2 linked regions of the Cystobacter fuscus DSM 2262 genome follow. Each later gene encodes a partner of the first gene's protein in a complex. Links are inferred from orthologs where the notes say so. Each region holds a gene or a part of one and is shown on either strand. Other genes may lie near its edges.

Region 1 (3,231 bases):
TACAAGGGCCTCAACCTGGGCCGCGTGCTCAACGCCGTGGTGGGCCGCCAGCAGGGCGGCACCGCCCGTCCCGAGGTCGCGCGCAAGGAAGCCATCCAGGCCGCGGGCCGCGCGCTCGCGGACGCCAAGGGCAAGGTGGCCGTGCTCGCCTCGCCCGTGGCCTCCAACGAGGATCTGCTCGCCGCGCTCACCTTCGCCAAGACGACGCTGGGCGTGCGTGAGGTGTACGTGGGGGGCCGCCCGCAGGGCGAGGCCGACCACTACCTGCTCACCGCCGACCGCAACCCCAACCGCAAGGGCCTGGAGCTCATCGCCCAGGGCCTGGAGCTCAAGCTCCAGCCGTTCGAGGCGCTGGTGCAGGGCATCGACGGCGGCAAGGTGAAGGCGCTCTACGCCGTGGGCGCCGAGGTGCCCGGCGGCGACTTCGCCCAGACGGCGGCGAAGCTGGACACCTTCGTGGTGCAGGCGACGAACGAGTCGCCCCTCACCGCGCAGGCCACCGTGCTGCTGCCGGCTTCCGCGCACGTGGAGTACGACGGCTCGTTCGTGCAGGTGGACGGGCTCGTGCAGCGCTTCCGCAAGGCCTACCCCTCCAAGGGCGAGGCCGTGCCGCATGCGCAGCTGGTGGCGGAGCTGACACGGGAGCTGGGGGGCACGGCCTCCTGGACGACCACGCGCGAGGCCTTCCGCGAGCTGGGCAAGAGCGTGCCCGAGTTCGCCTCGTTCGACTGGGACAAGGCGGCTCCGCCCGATCGGGAGAAGCCTGGCATCAACCCGCTGCCGTCCGGTGCCGACGGTCGGCCGGCGGGCTACCGTGAGTTCGGCGCTCCCAGGGTTCGAGGTCTCTGACAATGAAGCGCGTTCTCGCCATGCTCACCATGCTCGCCGTCTTCATTGGCCTGTACGCCGTGATGACGGGCATCGCCTATGTCCTGGGCGGCTTCGTGGAGAAGGAGCTCTTCACCGGCGCCAGCCGGATCGTCAACATGCTCATCCTCATGCTCGCCGTGGTGATGGGCACCGCCGCCCTGCTCACCATGGCCGAGCGCAAGTGGAGCGCGCTGATGCAGGATCGCATCGGTCCGAACCGCGCGCGCATCGATCTGCCCCTGCTGCGCGACACGGCCCTGGGCGGCATCCCCCACTTCCTCGCCGACGGCGCGAAGATGCTGTTCAAGGAGGATCACCTCCCGGCGGCGGCCAACAAGCTGCTCTACAACCTGGGCCCCATGCTGGCCTTCGCGCCGGCGTTCGCCCTGTTCGCCGTGGTGCCCTCGGGCCCTAGCGTGTCGGTGTTCGGCCAGCACGTGGACATGGTCGTGGCCACGCCCGACTTCGGCATCCTCTACGTGTTCGCCATCGCCTCGCTGGCGGTGTACGGCACCTCGCTCGCGGGCTGGTCCTCCAACAACAAGTTCGCCCTGCTCGGCGGCGTGCGCGCCTCCTCGCAGATGATCTCCTACGAGGTCGCGCTCGGCTTGTCGCTCGTGGGCCTGATGATGGCCTTCTCCACGGTGCAACTGCCCGCCTTCGTGGGCAACGTGGCCAATGAGCTCGGCCTGGGCGGCGAGGCCACGGGCCAGGCGCGCTACCTCTGGTCCACGAACGTGGGCGGCTTCGACATCGGCATCCCCGCGTGGGGCTTCCTCCTGCAGCCGCTCGGCTTCTTCATGTTCTTCGCCGCGGCCTTCGCCGAGACCAAGCGCGCCCCCTTCGACAGCCCCGAGGGCGAGTCGGAGATCATCGGCTACTTCGTCGAGTACTCGGGCATGAAGTTCGGCCTGTTCATGATCTCCGAGTTCGTGGAGGTCGTGATCCTCGCCGGCATCATCACCGCGTTGTTCTTCGGCGGCTACCACCTGCCCTTCGGTGGGGAGTGGCTGTCCAACCTGCCCGTCATGAAGGAGCATGGCTGGCTGTACGGCACCATTCTCGGCACGGTGTTCTGGGTGAAGACGCTGTTCTTCATCTGGTTGCAGCTGATGATCCGCTGGTCCTTCCTGCGCTTCCGCTACGATCAGATCCAGACGCTGGGCTGGAAGATCCTCCTGCCGCTGGGCCTGATCAACGTGTTCGTCACGGGCGCGCTCATCCTCTGGGATCCCTCGCTGCGCTACCTCGCCCTCTTCGGCATGTTGCAGATCGGCGTGCTGGTGGCCCTGACGACGTCCTCGGCCTCGAAGGAGGAGGACACGCACGGCACCGGGCTGGCGGCCCCGTCGGCGCCCACTTCGGCCGGAGTGCACGCACGTGCCTCCACGGCCCCCTCGCACTAGTCGGAGCGAACAGTCACCATGGCTTACAACGCATCCCAGGATCCCCGCACCGACATCCGCGAGCGGACTTATCTGCCGGAGCTGCTCCGCGGCCTGGCCATCACCACCCGGCACTTCATCCGCAACCTCTTCGGGACGCGCGAGACCCAGACGCCCTTCGAGGAGCGCACCGGCACCAGCCTGGTGACCACGGTGCAGTACCCCGAGGAGAAGATCCCCTATCCCCCGGGCTACCGCGGGCTGCACCGGCTGGTGCCGCGCGACGATGGCAAGCCGCGCTGCGTGGCCTGCTACATGTGCGCCACCATCTGCCCGGCCCAGTGCATCTACATCGAGGCGGGCGAGTACCCGGTGGACGCCGCGGATCAGAGCTCGCGCGTCATCGAGAAGTACCCCACCCAGTTCGTCATCGACGAGCTGCGTTGCATCGTGTGCGGCCTGTGCGTGGAGGCGTGCCCCAAGGACGCCATCCGCATGGACACGTACACGCACACTCCGCCCGAGTACAACCGGCAGGGCTTCGTCTACGACATCCCCAAGCTGCTCAAGGGGCCCGCGGTGTCCCACCCGTCGGATCCCTGGAACAAGCGCTCGGACTCGCGGCAGCCGGCCCACGCGCACAAGGAAGCCCACACCCGCGTGGGCGAGGGCCACGAGCACCACGACCACGGCCACCCCGCCCATGCGCCCGCGCTGACCACGGGCCACGCGGAGCCGGTTCCCAACGGCCGCACCGTGATCTCCAACGACGGCCCCGTGCCGGTGACGAAGTTCCTCAAGTAGTCCCCAGGCGCCCAGAGGTGCCCTCCGCCGGCCCGCCCCCTCCGCCTTCGCGCGGCGGACGGCGGGCCGGTGCCGTTCCAGCGCGCGGAGCCCCTCGCCGGCTGCACGGCCCTTTCGCCCACCTCGGCAACTCCCATAGGGTGGGGCTTCCTATGAAGCGCTACCGCCTCTC
Region 2 (3,311 bases), on another replicon or contig:
CCGAGTTGGCCATCACCTCCAGCCCCTGGAAGGCCAGGGGGCCCTTCATCGCCAGGCCCTCGCGGAAGCGCGTCTGGGCGGCCTCGGGGTTGATGCCCACCGGGGCGAAGTTGCTCGTGCCCGCCTGGTTGTTGAACGCCCCCACCAGCAACACGATGAGGAAGGAGCCGATGAGGAAGGCGAAGTCGCCGATGCGGTTGGCGATGAACGCCTTGCGGCCCGCCCACGCCTTGGCCGCGTCGGTGTACCAGAAGCCGATGAGCAGGTAGCTGGCGAGGCCCACGCCCTCCCAGCCCACGAACAGCAGGACGAGGTTGTCGGCGAGCACCAGCGTGAGCATCGCCGCGATGAAGAGGTTGAGGTAGGCGAAGTAGCGCCAGGGGCTCTCGTCGTGCTCCATGTAGCTCGTGGAGTACACGTGGATGAGGAAGCCCACGCCGGTGATGACCAGCAGCATGATGCCCGACAGGTGGTCCACCACCAGGCCGAGGTTCACCCGGAAGTCACCGGCGGCGAACCAGATGCCATAGTCGTACCCGAGCGCGTAGCGGATGGCGCTGGCGGAGAAGGCGCTCTCCATGGCCACCGGCGTGCCGCCCGACGGCGCGTGGTTGACGCACCAGAAGGCCAGCACGGACAGCGCGAAGGAGCCGGCCACCATCGCGCACGCGATGAGGTTCACGTTGGCGCGGCCCAGCTTCTTGCCGAACACGCCGCACACGAACGCGCCCAGCAGCGGCAGTGCGATGATGAGCCACAACGACTGCGCGAAGACGGCGGGCTCCACCGGCGCGGTCATGAAGAATGACTTGAGGGCATCCATTGCTCTGAGGGCTCTCGTAGGGCGGAAAAGAGGGGAGGGGGACCGTCAGTGCTTCATGGTCCGGATTTCTTCGATGTTGACGGTGCCGCGGCTGCGGAACACGGCGATGACGATGGCCAGTCCGATGGAGGCCTCCGCCGCCGCGACGGCGATCACGAAGAAGGCGGACACGTGGCCCGTGGCGTCCCCGTTCTGCCGCGCGAAGGCGAGGAACGTCAGGTTCGCCGCGTTGAGCATCAGCTCCACGCACATGAACACCACCAGGGCGTTGCGGCGCACCAGCACGCCGAACATGCCCAGGCAGAACAGGACGGCGGCGAGGACGAGGTAGTACTTGATGTCGACGGAGTGGACCATGACGCCGGGGGAAGGAGGGCGGACGCGGGCCCGCCTTCTAGCAGAGGGTTGAAGGGGACGCGCTCAAATCCGCGACTTGGCCACCACCACCGCGCCCACCATGCCCACCAGCAGCAGCAGGCTGACGGCCTCGAAGGGCAGCAGCCACCGGGTGTAGATGGTCTGGCCGATGACCGCCAGCGTGCCGAAGCCCTGGCTCATCGCCTGGCTGCCCGTGAACGTGCTGGCCGACGGGATGCGCCAGATGGCCGTCACCAGCACCGCCAGCAGTCCCGCCGCCGCCACGCCTCCGGCCACGCGCGCCAGCGTCACCCGGGGGCCCGTCGTGGTCGCCTCGCCCAGGTTGAGCAGCATGATGACGAAGAGGAAGAGCACCATGATGGCGCCCGTGTAGACGAGCACCTGCAGCACCGCCACGGTGTGCGCCCACAAGAGCACGTAGATGCCGGCCAGGAAGAAGAAGGTGGCCACCAGCGACATGGCGGAGCTGATGGGGCTCTTGGCGACGATGACCATCACCGCCGACACCACCGTCAGCAGGGCGAAGACTCCGAAGAGGACGTGCTCGATGCTCAAGACCAGTCTCCGAACGCGCCCCAGGGCTTGTCGCCGAACGGGCAGCGGTGCTCGCGGATGTGCGCCTCGAACTCGTCGCGGAAGCGCATGAGGAAGGAATGCGTCGGCAGCGCCGCGGCATCGCCCAGCGCGCAGATGGTGTTGCCCAGGCCGATGGGCGGGTAGGGTGCGATGGACGAGGCCACGTTGCTCAGCTGCTCCACGTCGCCCGGCTCGCCCCGGCCCTCCTCGATCTTGCGCAGGATGCGCGCCTGCCACGGCGTGCCCTCGCGGCACGGCGTGCACTGGCCGCACGACTCCTCGGCGTAGAAGCGCGCCACGCGCCACAGGCTGCGCACCATGCAGGTGGTGTCGTCCATGACGATGACGCCGCCGGAGCCCGCCATGCTCTGCTTCACCTTGAGCGCCTCGAACTCCATGGCGATGTCCAGCTCGTCCGGGCTGAGGATGGGCGCCGAGGAGCCTCCGGGAATCACCGCCTTCACCTTGCGCCCCGCGGGCAGGCCCTGGCCGTACTTGTCGTCGAAGATGAGCTGGTTGAAGGTCGTCTCCAGCGGCACCTCGTACACGCCCGGCCGGTTCACCGTGCCCGACAGGCACATGATGCGCGTGCCGCCCGACTTGTCCGTGCCCAGGCCCGCGTACCAGGCCGAGCCCCGGGTGAAGATGTGCGGCACGCTCGCGAGCGTCTCCACGTTGTTGACCACCGTGGGGCTGCCGAACAGGCCCACCACCGCGGGGAAGGGCGGCTTGAGCCGCGGCCAGCCCTTCTTTCCCTCGAGGCTCTCCAGGAGCGCCGTCTCCTCGCCGCAGATGTAGGCGCCCGCGCCGCGCACCAGATAGCAGTCCAGCGCGTAGTCCTTGCCCATCAGGCTCTTGCCGAAGATGCCCGCGGCGTACGCCTCCTTGATGGCCTGGCTGAGCCGCTGCGCCGGGAACTTGAACTCGCCGCGCAGGTACACGTAGCAGGTGTGCACGTTGAGCGCGTAGGCCGCGATGGCAATGCCCTCGAGCAGCATGTGCGGATCATGCGAGAGGATGTTGCGGTCCTTGAACGTCCCCGGCTCGGACTCGTCGCCGTTGACCGCGAGGTACTTCGGCTTGGGGTTGTCCTTGGGGACGAAGCTCCACTTGAGTCCGGTGGGAAAGCCCGCCCCGCCGCGCCCGCGCAGGTTGGACTTCTTCACCTCGTCGATGATCTGCGCGGGCGTCAGCTCCAGCGCCTTGGTCAGACCCTGGTAGCCCCCGCGCTTCTTGTACGCGTCCATCGTCCAGGACTGGGGCGTGCCCCAGGCGGTCGAGATGACGGGTTCGAATGCCGTTGTCGCCATGAAATCAGGTTCCTTGATGGAGCGGGTCAGGAGAGCTTGTCGATCAACTCGTCGAGCTTGGCCCTCGAGAGGCTCTCGTGGTGGTCCTCATTGATTTGCAGGCACGGCGCGGTTCCGCACGAGGCCAGGCACTCCGTCTCGCGGAGGGTGAAGCGCTCGTTCGTCTCTCCGGCCTTCAGCCCGAGCTTGTTCTCCAGGTGGGCGAGCATCTTCTCGGCTCCCCG

Evidence for each region.
Region 2: the proteins of D187_RS08545 (region 1) and D187_RS23800 are in contact, whole or in part, in a cryo-EM structure (PDB 7NYH), measured with the Escherichia coli proteins. The link is inferred for Cystobacter fuscus DSM 2262 from one-to-one orthologs.

Annotation. Positions count from the first base shown.
Region 1 is NZ_ANAH02000005.1:237,443-240,673, forward strand. The notes cover bases 145-3,063. They hold D187_RS08545 (complex I subunit 1/NuoH family protein), read left to right. Parts: upstream 145-851; coding sequence 852-2,276; downstream 2,277-3,063. Other genes in these bases: D187_RS08540 (NADH-quinone oxidoreductase subunit G), read left to right, coding at 145-849; D187_RS08550 (NuoI/complex I 23 kDa subunit family protein), read left to right, coding at 2,295-3,059. In the rest of the region: more of D187_RS08540, read left to right, coding at 1-144; D187_RS08555 ((2Fe-2S) ferredoxin domain-containing protein), read left to right, coding at 3,212-3,231. UniProt on the Escherichia coli protein: NDH-1 shuttles electrons from NADH, via FMN and iron-sulfur (Fe-S) centers, to quinones in the respiratory chain. The immediate electron acceptor for the enzyme in this species is believed to be ubiquinone.
Region 2 is NZ_ANAH02000013.1:289,103-292,413, forward strand. Bases 1-2,999 are described here. They hold D187_RS23800 (NADH-quinone oxidoreductase subunit J), read right to left. Parts: upstream 1,757-2,999; coding sequence 1,244-1,756; downstream 1-1,243. Other genes in these bases: nuoL (NADH-quinone oxidoreductase subunit L), read right to left, coding at 1-823; nuoK (NADH-quinone oxidoreductase subunit NuoK), read right to left, coding at 869-1,180; nuoF (NADH-quinone oxidoreductase subunit NuoF), read right to left, coding at 1,753-2,999. Outside these bases: more of nuoF, read right to left, coding at 3,000-3,087; D187_RS23810 (NADH-quinone oxidoreductase subunit NuoE family protein), read right to left, coding at 3,114-3,311. UniProt on the Escherichia coli protein: NDH-1 shuttles electrons from NADH, via FMN and iron-sulfur (Fe-S) centers, to quinones in the respiratory chain. The immediate electron acceptor for the enzyme in this species is believed to be ubiquinone.